One region of the Streptomyces sp. NPDC014801 genome, then DNA from elsewhere that is predicted to be linked to it. Evidence: riboswitches for the same ligand, from Rfam matches in the RefSeq annotation. Region 1 holds a riboswitch; the other holds the start of a gene.
What was found. A riboswitch is a leader RNA that binds a small molecule or an ion and turns the genes downstream of it on or off. The one in region 1 is predicted to bind cyclic di-AMP.
Positions count from the first base shown of each region.

Region 2: it holds a riboswitch for cyclic di-AMP, as region 1 does, so the genes downstream of both, ACF1AL_RS33595 (M23 family metallopeptidase) here and ACF1AL_RS28215 (transglycosylase family protein) in region 1, are expected to answer to the same signal.

Region 1 covers NZ_JBIBXG010000012.1:89,243-94,465, forward strand. Annotated here, with positions in the region: gene eno (phosphopyruvate hydratase) at 1-1,186, opposite strand, end outside; gene ACF1AL_RS28215 (transglycosylase family protein) at 1,469-2,164, opposite strand; cyclic di-AMP (ydaO/yuaA leader) riboswitch at 2,169-2,337, opposite strand; gene ACF1AL_RS28220 (transglycosylase family protein) at 2,516-3,562, opposite strand; gene ACF1AL_RS28225 (DUF899 family protein) at 3,798-4,481, shown strand; gene ACF1AL_RS28230 (cytochrome P450) at 4,475-5,223, opposite strand, start outside.
Region 2 covers NZ_JBIBXG010000015.1:221,932-227,154, reverse strand. Annotated here, with positions in the region: gene ACF1AL_RS33600 (aldo/keto reductase) at 1-912, opposite strand, end outside; gene ACF1AL_RS33595 (M23 family metallopeptidase) at 1,140-2,174, opposite strand; cyclic di-AMP (ydaO/yuaA leader) riboswitch at 2,186-2,342, opposite strand; gene ACF1AL_RS33590 (PP2C family protein-serine/threonine phosphatase) at 2,584-3,801, opposite strand; tRNA gene ACF1AL_RS33585 (tRNA-Met) at 4,067-4,140, opposite strand; gene ribA (GTP cyclohydrolase II) at 4,222-4,866, opposite strand; gene ACF1AL_RS33575 (MarR family winged helix-turn-helix transcriptional regulator) at 4,987-5,223, opposite strand, start outside.

The sequences.
Region 1 (5,223 bases):
CGCGCTCGGAGCGGGCCGGGGCACCGGTCTTGATCTGGCCGCAGTTGGTGGCGACGGCCAGGTCGGCGATGGTGACGTCCTCGGTCTCGCCGGAGCGGTGGGACATCATGCACTTGTAGCCGTTGCGCTGGGCCAGCTCGACGGCGTCCAGAGTCTCGGTGAGCGAGCCGATCTGGTTGACCTTGACCAGCAGCGCGTTGGCGGCGCCCTCGTCGATGCCGCGCTGGAGGCGCTCGGGGTTGGTGACGAACAGGTCGTCGCCGACGAGCTGGACCTTGTCACCGAGCTTGGCGGTGATGGTCTTCCAGCCCTCCCAGTCGTCCTCGAACAGCGGGTCCTCGATGGAGACCAGCGGGTACGCCTCGACCAGCTCGGCGTAGTACTCGGTCATCTCCTCGGCGGAGCGGTTCTTGCCCTCGAAGACGTAGGAGCCGTCCTTGTAGAACTCGGACGCGGCCACGTCCAGGGCGAGCGCGATCTGCTCGCCGGGGGTGTAGCCGGCCTCCTTGATGGCCTCGAGGATGAGGTCGAGGGCCTCGCGGTTGGAGCCGAGGTTCGGGGCGAAGCCGCCCTCGTCGCCGAGGCCGGTGGACAGGCCCTTGGACTTCAGGACCTTCTTCAGGGTGTGGTAGACCTCGGCACCCCAGCGCAGGGCCTCGGAGAAGGACTCCGCGCCGATCGGGGCGATCATGAACTCCTGGATGTCCACGTTGGAGTCGGCGTGCGAGCCGCCGTTCAGGATGTTCATCATCGGCACCGGCAGCAGGTGCGCGTTCGGGCCGCCCAGGTAGCGGAACAGCGGCAGGTCGCTGGCCTCGGAGGCGGCGTGCGCGACGGCGAGCGAGACGCCGAGGATGGCGTTGGCGCCGAGGGAGCCCTTGTTGTCGGTGGCGTCCAGGTCGAACATGGCCTGGTCGATCAGGCGCTGCTCGGTGGCGTCGTAGCCGACCAGCTCCGGGCCGATCTGCTCGATGACCGCGAGGACGGCCTTCTCGACACCCTTGCCCTGGTACCGGTTGGAGTCGCCGTCGCGGAGCTCGATGGCCTCGAAGGCGCCCGTCGAGGCGCCGGACGGGACGGCGGCACGGCCGGTGCTGCCGTCGTCGAGGCCGACCTCGACCTCGACCGTGGGGTTGCCTCGGGAGTCCAGGATTTCCCGGGCTACGACGACGTCGATGGACGGCACGAGCATCTCCTTCGTGGATGTGACGCTGAAAGTGCGGGGCTGGTGAGCCTTGCGACTAGAGCCTAACCGCCCCGGGGCCATCGGCCAGCCGACCGCCCGGCCCGTGGACAGACAGACCGTACCTATTGTTCACCGTCGGAACAAAGGGGGGTGGGCTTTCTTCTGAACTCCACAAGACAAAGCCCCGCCCCGGTGCGTACGGGGGAAGACGCACCGGGGCGGGGAGCCCGTGGGGACGGGGAGCGGCCCTTGGACTGCGGGCTGCGGGCTGCGGGCTGCGGCTTACTTCAGGTGCAGCTGCTGGCCGGGGAAGATGAGGTTGGCGTCCTCGACGATGTCCTTGTTCAGGTCGAACAGCTTCTTCCAGCCACCCTGCACGTGGTGCTTCGTGGCGATGGAGCTGAGGGTGTCGCCGGTGACGACCTTGTACTCGCCGTCGCCCTTCTTGACCTTCTTGCCGGTCGGGGTGGTGACGGTCTTGGTGGACTTCTGGGTCTTGGCGGCCGGGCGCTCGGCGGAGCGGGAGGCGCTCTGCTGCTCCGTGGAGCGGGTGGTCGTGCTGCTCTGGCCGCTGCTCTGCGAGGTGCTGCCGCCACCGCTGTACGGGGTGCTCGACAGGCCCTTGCCGCAGACCGGCCAGGCGCCCTTGCCCTGCGAGGCGAGGACCTTCTCGGCGACGGCTATCTGCTGCGCCTTGGAGGCCTGGTTGGCCTGCGGGGCGTAGGCGGTGCCGCCGTACGCGGCCCAGGTGGAGGCGGAGAACTGCAGGCCGCCGTAGTAGCCGTTGCCGGTGTTGATGGACCAGTTGCCGCCGGACTCGCACTGGGCGACCGCGTCCCACTCGGAGGCGGTGGCGGCGGAGGCGTTGCCGGCCGCCATCAGCGGGGCGGCGACGGCGGCGCCGGTGACACCGGCGAGCGCGATGACGCGGGTGGTCTTGGACGGACGACGGTGCTTGCCCTTGCCGGAAAACAGCATGGATGGATCCCCTCACCGACGCCTGCGAGGTGAGCTGTCGGGTTCGGGCCGGTTGAGTTGCCCGGCCACCCCTCCCCTGGGAGGCGTGGCTTCACCCCTAGCCGCTCCGGCTCAACTGCCGGGCGCGGCGCTTACCTTGGGTCCCCCGCTCCTGCCTGCGGCGCGTGACGCGACGACTGTTCCCGTGCGGCCGCTGGCAGGATTCGGCGTTGCGGCCGGCCGGGGCTCGCGGTGGCGAGCGGTCACGACCGTAGACACGCGTTCGGCCGAATTTCAAAGACGATCACGGCTTCTGAGACTCATCCCACACTTTCACCAAACCGGACATTCGCCTCTAAAACCGGGCGTCAACTACCGCTGCATTTCGCCCGTTTCGCCCCCGAAGGTCAGTGTCTGACCGGGGACGATGTGGCTCGGGTCGGCGCCGATGGCCTCCCGGTTCTGCGCGTACAGCGCGCGCCACCCACCCTCGACGTCAAGGGAGTCGGCGATGGAGGTGAGGCTGTCGCCGTCGCGCACGGTGTAGCGCGAGGCGTGCTTGCCGGCCGTGGGCGCCGCGCTCGCCTCGGCCGCGTCCTCCTGGGCGCTGACGCCGCGATGACGACCGCCACCGCCGAGCGCACCGGTGTCGACGAGCCCCGAAGAGCCGACGATCTGGCGCAGGTTGTCCGGATCGTCGTCGTTTGCGGCACCCGTGGAGGCGCTGCCGGACGGCTGGGCCGCTCCGGTGCCGGAGCCGGCGGGCGTACCCGCCTCGGCCGTGCCGCCCGCGGTGGGGGCGGAGGACGACGGGGTGTCAGACGGCGTTCCGGAGGCGCCCGTGGAGGGCTGGGTGGACGGCGTGCCGGACGACGTTCCGGAGGAGTCGGACAAGCCGGGCGAGTCCACCGAACCGGAGGTACCGGAGGATCCGGAGGAACCGGTGGAACCGGTCGAGGAGGAGGAGCCGGTCGAACCGGACGAGGCCGAGCCGCCGCCCGTCGTGTCGCCGGGCACGCCCGTGTCGACGTCCGCCGAGGAGGAGTCCTCCCCGAGGCCCGAACTGATGCCGCACAGCGTCCAGTGGCCGGCGCCCTCGGCCGCGAGGACCTTCTCGGCCACGGCTATCTGCTGCGAGCGGCTGGCGAGGTCCGGCCGGGCGGCGTACTCCAGGCCGCCGTGGCTCTCCCAGTCGTCCTGCGACAGGTGCAGACCGCCGAAGAGGCCGATGCCGGGGTTGTCGCTCCAGCGCCCGCCGCTCTCGCACTCGGCCACCTTGTCCCAGGTGGCGCCGTCGGCCGCGTGGGCGCTGGCCGCGCCGAGCAGCGGGATGGCGATGGCGGAGCCGGTCACTCCGGCCGCGACGAGGAGTGCCGGAGCCTGACGGGGGCGACGGTGACGACCGTTCCCGGAGAGCATGCGGGGACCTTTCGCGAGACAGCAGTGACCGGCGCGACGCCCGAGGTACCGGCGTCGCGCTGACGAGTGAACGTATCGGCAGACGATCGTCAGTCACAAGTTCATGCCGCGCAGATCACGTGAAGATCACAGAGTTGAAGGCGTGTCACGTTTGTGGTGACGGACCGTCACAAGCACCATGGGCTCTGCACGACCGGTGGGGGTGACCTGGGGGCTTTCCGGCCAGGAGGACACGTTGTACCGGCACACCCGACTGCCCGGCGCGTCCGCCGGCTACCTCGCCGCCCGTGAGGAACTCCGGCTCGCCGAGATCGAGCTGATGCGCCACCGCGAGAGGGTCGCGGCGCAGCGCCGGGCCCTGCCCGCGGGGCCCGCGGTGGAGGACTACGTCTTCCTGGAGGGACCCGCCGACCTCGCCGCCGGCGACGAACCCGTCCGCGAGGTCCGGCTGAGCGAGCTGTTCACCGCGCCGGACCGGGCGCTCGTCGTCTACCACTTCATGTACGGCAAGCGGCAGACCAGCCCCTGCCCCATGTGCACGCTGTGGATCGACGGCTTCGACGGCGTCGCCCGCCACCTCGCACAGAACGCCGACTTCGTCGTCGTCGCGGCCGCCGGCCCGGCCGCCCTGCGCCGGCACGCCCGCGACCGGGGCTGGTCCCGGCTGCGGCTGCTCAGCTGCGGGGACAGCACCTTCCAGTACGACCTCGGCGCCGAGGACGAGGACGGGGCGCAGGACTCCACCGTGTCCGTCTTCACCCGGGACGGCGACGGCACGGTCCGTCACTTCTACTCCGCGCACCCGCGGATGGGCGAGGACATCCAGCAGCGCGGCATCGACCTGCTCAACCCGGTCTGGCACCTGCTCGACCTCACCCCCCGCGGGCGCGGCGACTGGTACGCGGGCCTCGACTACTGAGCGCGCGCCGGGGTGAACTCCACCGGCAGCGTGCGCAGGCCCCGCATGATGAGCCCGCCGCGCCAGCGCAGGTCCGCCGGGTCGGCCGCGAGCCGCAGGTCGGGCAGCCGGGTGAGCAGCGTGGCGAGCGCGGCCTGGCCCTCCAGGCGGGCCAGCGGGGCGCCCAGGCAGTAGTGGATGCCGTGCCCGTAGCCGAGGTGCTGGTTGTCGCGGCGGGCCAGGTCCAGCACGTCCGGGTCGGGGAAGCGGGCGGGGTCGCGGTCGGCGGCGGCCAGCACCACCAGGACGGGGTCGCCGGGCGCGATGTCCTGGCCCCCGATGCGCAGCGGTTCGGTGGCGAAGCGCCAGGTCGCCAGCTCCACCGGGCCGTCGAAGCGCAGCAGTTCCTCCACCCCGCTCTCCAGCAGCGCGCGCTCGCCGCGGGCCAGGGACTCCTGCAGCAGCTGCCGCTGCCCGGGGTGGGTGAGCAGGGCGTAGGTGCCGTTGCCGATGAGGTTGACGGTGGTCTCGAAGCCGGCGAAGAGAAGGATGAACGCCATCGCGGCGGCCTCGTTCTCGGTGAGGTGCTCGCCGTGGTCGGAGGCGCGGATCAGACCGGAGATGAGGTCCTCGCCGGGCGCCGGCTCGGCGGGCAGCGCCTCGCGCTTCTTGTGGATCAGCTCGGCGAGGTAGCCGCGCATCTTCTTCACCGACCGGGCGACCCCGCCCCGCGGCCCTCCGCCGTGCCGGATCATCATCCCGG
Region 2 (5,223 bases), on a different contig from region 1:
GGCCTCCGTCAGCTTCAGGTCCGCCACGCCCAGCAGCGCCGGGAGCTGGTCGACCGTGCGGGCGGAGGCGATGGGCGCGGCGACGGTCGGCCGGGCCGCGAGCCAGGCGAGGGCGACGGTGGCGACCGGGGCGTCGTGGGCCGCGGCGATCTCGTCGAGGGCGGCGAGGACCCGGCGGCCGCGCTCCGAGTCCAGGTACCGCGCGGCGCCGCCGGCGCGCGGGCTGTCCACGGTCGTGCCCGGCCGGTACTTGCCGGTGAGGAAGCCGGAGGCCAGCGCGTAGTAGGGGACGGCGGCGAGGCCGGCGCGGTCGGCGACGTCCTGCAGCTCGCCCTCGTAGGTGTCGCGGGAGACGAGGTTGTAGTGCGGCTGGAGCGCCACGTACCGGGCGAGGCCCTCGCGGTCGGAGAACTCCAGGGAGGCGCGCAGGCGCTCGGCGGAGATGTTGGAGGCGGCGATGTGGCGGACCTTGCCGGCCTGCACCAGCTCGTCCAGCGCGCCGATGATCTCCTCGACCGGGACCTCGGGCTGGTCGTAGTGGGTGTAGTAGAGGTCGATGCGGTCGGTGCCGAGGCGGCGCAGGGAGGCGTCGGCGGCGGCCTTGATGTTCGCGGCGCTCAGGCCCCGGTACTCGGGGTGCTGGCTGACCTTGGTGGCGATGACGACGTCGTCGCGGTTGCCGCGGGCCTTGACCCACTTGCCGATGATCGTCTCGGACTCCCCGCCCTGGTTGCCGTCGACCCAGGCGGAGTAGGCATCGGCGGTGTCGACGAAGTTGCCGCCGGCGGCGGTGTAGGCGTCGAGGACGGCGAACGAGGTCGCCTCGTCCGCGGTCCAGCCGAAGACGTTGCCGCCGAGGGCGAGCGGGAAGACCTCGAGGTCGGACGAACCGAGCTTGCGAAGAGCAGTCATGCCCCGTTTCAACGCACCGGCGTGAACGACCCATTCCGCACGCGAACCAACAGCATGTAAAACACGAACGCCCGGCGACGCCCGACCGGCAGCCCTGACGTCGGGGGGGTGTCGTCAGGACCGCCGGGGACCGGGAACCGGGCGAGGGCCAGGCGGGCGGAACCGGGCGAGGCGTCAGGGCGTGAGGGACCGGGCGAGGCGTCAGGCGGGAGGAACCGGGCGAGGGGTCAGGGCGTGAGGCCCTTGTCCCGCAGCCACGCCATCGGGTCGATGCCGGAGGCCTGCCCGTCGGGGTGGACCTCCAGGTGCAGGTGCGGGCCGGTCACGTTGCCGGTGGCGCCGACCCGGCCGATGACGTCGCCGGTGGCGACCTTCTGCCCGGCGCTGACGCTGATCGACGACTGGTGGCAGAACCACAGCTCGGTGCCGTCGTCGAGGGTGAGGATCGTGCGGTAGCCGTAGGAGCCGGCCCAGCCCGCCTCGGTGATCGTGCCACTGTGGACGGCCTTGATCAGCGTGCCGGTGGGGGCGGCGAAGTCGAGGCCCGTGTGGTAGCCGGAGGACCACATGGAGCCGGCCTGGCCGAAGGTGGAGGTGATCGTGTACGAGGAGGTCGGCAGCGTGTACTGCTTGGCCAGCTCGGCGAGGCGCTCGGCCTCGGCCTTCTTCTTGGCCTCCTCCTCCGCCTTCTCCTTCGCGGCGGCGGCCTTGGCGGCGGCCTCCTTCTCGGCCTTCGCGGCGGCCTCTGCGGCCTGCCGGGCGACGGCGGCCTCGGCGGCGGCCTGCGCCTTGACGTCGACCTGGACCTGCTGCGACTCGGCCTGCGCCATGATGCGGTTGCGCAGCGCCTCGCCGGCGTCGGTGGTGCCCTGCGCGCCGGCGTCGGAGCCGGCGGCGATGTCGCTGAGCGGGGTGGCCGAGCCCTGCGGCCGGTCGTCCTCGTGGTCGGAGATCAGCGAGCCGACGGAGGGCAGGTCGGGCATGGAGATGGACACCGGCGGCTTGCCGGTGTTCGCGCTGGCCATGCCGCCCGCGCCGACGGCGGCGATGACGCCGACGCCGAGGACGGTGGAGCTGCGGGCGAGTCCGCCGCGCTGCTTGGCGACGCGGTGCCGGCCGCGGACGGGACGGACGGAGTCCTCGGTGGGATTCCACTCCTCCCACGGGCCCTCGTCGGTGCGGTGGCCGCCGTAGACCAGGGTCTCGGGGCCGTGCTGGCTGGGCACGAACGGGGCTGTCGGGGCAGGCCGGTTGGACGCCACGCGGGCGTACTCCTTTCCTTCCGTCTCGCCTACCGGGTTAGCTGACGGGTTCGGAGCAGGAAGGTCTCCTACGCGCGTATACCGCTCGTCGTCGGACGGCGGCTTCCGCGTGATTCACCCCAAGGTGGTGGTTCCCCGGTTCCCTACGGGATTCGGCGCGTGAGCACGGAGCCGTCTCTTGTGACGGCTGGGACGACCGCGCTGCGTTATCGAACGTTAATAGACCCGGTGGTCGGATTCCAAGCCGTTCGGCTTGATCATTAACTTTTCCGGCCGGCACTTACACGCCACGACCGGTGCAAACCGGGCGACTTGACCGCCCCTCAGTCGTCAGGTTCAAAACCTGGTTTCGGTGATGGTGCGTCAATTGTTATCGGAGGGGGTTCGCCCGCTCACCCAGGGTGACCCGTCAGGGGCGGCGTACGGCGAGCAGCGCCATGTCGTCCGTCATGCCGCCGCCGGAGTGCCGGCGCACATCGTCGGCGACGGCCTGCAGCAGGGCACCGGGCTCGTCGACGACCCGGCCCGCCAGGCGCGCCTCGACGTCGTAGAACCGGCCGTGGCGGTCACGGCTCTCGGAGAGGCCGTCGGTGTACAGCAGCAGGGTGGCGCCGCCCGGGAAGCCGGTCTCGTCGGCCCGGTCGGAGCCGGGGCCGAGCTCGCCCATGCCGAGCGGCAGCGCGGGTTCGGCGGGCGGCAGCGTGCGCAGGGTGCCGTCCGCGTGCAGCAGGACCGGCGGAGGGTGGCCGCGGTTGAGGATGCGGACGACGCCGTCGCCGTGCGGGAGTTCGGCGAGGACGGCGGTGGTGAACCCCTCGAAGGCGTCCAGTCCCGCGCGCCGGGCGCCCTCGCGGGACAGCGCCCGCTCCAGCCGCAGGGCGACGTCCTCCAGAGTGGCCTCCTGCTCGGCGGCCTCCCGGAACGCCCCGATGACCACGGCGACGGCGGCCACCGCGCCCATGCCCTTGCCGCGCACGTCCCCGACGATCAGCCGGACGCCGTGCGGGCTGTCCTGCACGGCGTACAGGTCGCCGCCGATGAAGGCGTCGGCGCGGGCGGCCTCGTAGCAGGCGGCGATCTGGAAACCGCCGATCCGCTCGGCGGGTTCGGGTAGGACGGCCCGCTGGGCGGCCTCGGCGACCTCGCGGGCGGAGGCGAGCTGCTCGCTGCTGCGGCGCGCGAGCGCGTTGATGAGCACGGCCAGGGCGGCGACGGTGGCGACGGTGGCCAGTTCGGTGACGGCGTCGGTGTGCCACACGATGCCGAGCGTGAGGTGCAGCGCGAACACGACGAGCACGGCCGCGAGCCCGGTGACCACGGTGCCGCGCCGGCTGTAGAGCGGGGCGGCGACCAGGGGCGCGGCGGTGAAGAAGGGGGCCGCGGTGAACTCCGACGGGGTGCAGTAGTCGTACACGCCGCCGACGACGATCAGGAGCACCGGCAGCACCTGCGCGAAGGCCCGCACGAACGACACCCGCCGTCCCGCGTCGGGCCGCGGTTCCGGACCGTTTGCCGGCCCGGGCTCCGGCAGGGGGTCCAGGACGACGGGAGTGTCACCGGCGGGTGTGCAGGGCCCACCTCCGGTCCGGGAGTACGGCCCGTCCTCCGTCGCGTCTGCAGGCCGCACCGCTCGTCTCCCACCGTCCTTGTCCGCCGTCGTTCCGCCTGTCAGGTTTCCCGGTGCGGGCGCGCACGGCGAGCGGTGAGGGCCGACCGGATGACACCGGCGACGGTGGCCGCAGCCGGGGAGGAAGGTAAGGACGGCGCACGGAGCCGGAGGAAGGGAAAGACGGCGCCCGGAGCCGTGGAAGACCAAAAAAGGCGGCGGCCGGGGGTGGACGAGAAAAAACCGAGGGCCGGAAACCTTTCGGCTTCCGGCCCTCGGCCTTCAGTAGCGGGGACAGGATTTGAACCTGCGACCTCTGGGTTATGAGCCCAGCGAGCTACCGAGCTGCTCCACCCCGCGTCGTTGTGATTCCAGTGTACGGCATCCGCGAGGCGGCTCGCGACGAGGTTCCCCGGCGGGCCCGCCCGACCCCTCTCGCGGTCAGACCACGCAGCGCTCCGTGAGGTCCGCGAGCGGCAGCGTGTGCTGGGTCTGCAGCACCTTCGCGCGCAGGTAGCGGACGTTGTGCGGGGTGGGGAAGACACCGGTCGGGACCCGGTCGCGGACGTCGAGCCCGAGGGCGCGCAGCTGGCCGGCCTTGTCGGGATTGTTGGACAGCAGGTCCAGCGTGCCGATCCCGAGGGCGGTGAGCATCTGCGCGGCGGCGGTGTAGTCGCGGGCGTCCTCGGGCAGGCCGAGGGCGGCGTTGGCGGCGTAGGTGTCCAGGCCCTGGTCCTGGAGGGCGTAGGCGTCGAGCTTGTTGTAGAGCCCGATGCCGCGCCCTTCCTGGCGCAGGTAGAGCAGGATGCCGCCGCGGTCGGCGATGCGCTCGACGGCCTCGCGCAGCTGGGGGCCGCAGTCGCAGCGGGCGGAGCCGAAGACGTCCCCGGTCAGGCACTCGGAGTGCAGGCGGACGAGCGGCACGCCACCGGGGTCCCCGAGGACGACGGCGAGGTGCTCCCGCCCGTCGGCGAGGCCGTGGAAGGTGACGAGCTCGGCGTCGGCGCGGTAGCCGTCGGGGAAGGTCAGCGGGACCCGGACGCGGGCGCGCGGGGTGGCGGCGGGGACAACGGTGGTGTCGGCCATGCGGGAACTCCGGGTTCCGTTCCGTACGACTGCTTCAGATTTGAAGCAGAAGGTTCGTCCGGAACCCTACTGCTGCTTGAAACTTGAAGCAACAGGCGCGCGGTCACCCTGTGACGCGTCTCACCCGCACGACGGCGGTCCCGACCGGCGTCGCCACGGGACGTCCTCGGCGGTCGACTCCTGCATCGCCCGGGCGATCCGGTCGCAGATCTCCTCCAGCTGTCCCACCTGCTCGGGGCGCAGATGGTCGAAGAGCGAGGCGCGCACGGTCTCGACGTGCCCGGGCGCCGCCCGCTCCACCTGCGCCAGCCCGGCCTCCGTCAGGACGGCGATGCTCCCGCGCTTGTCCGAGGCGCA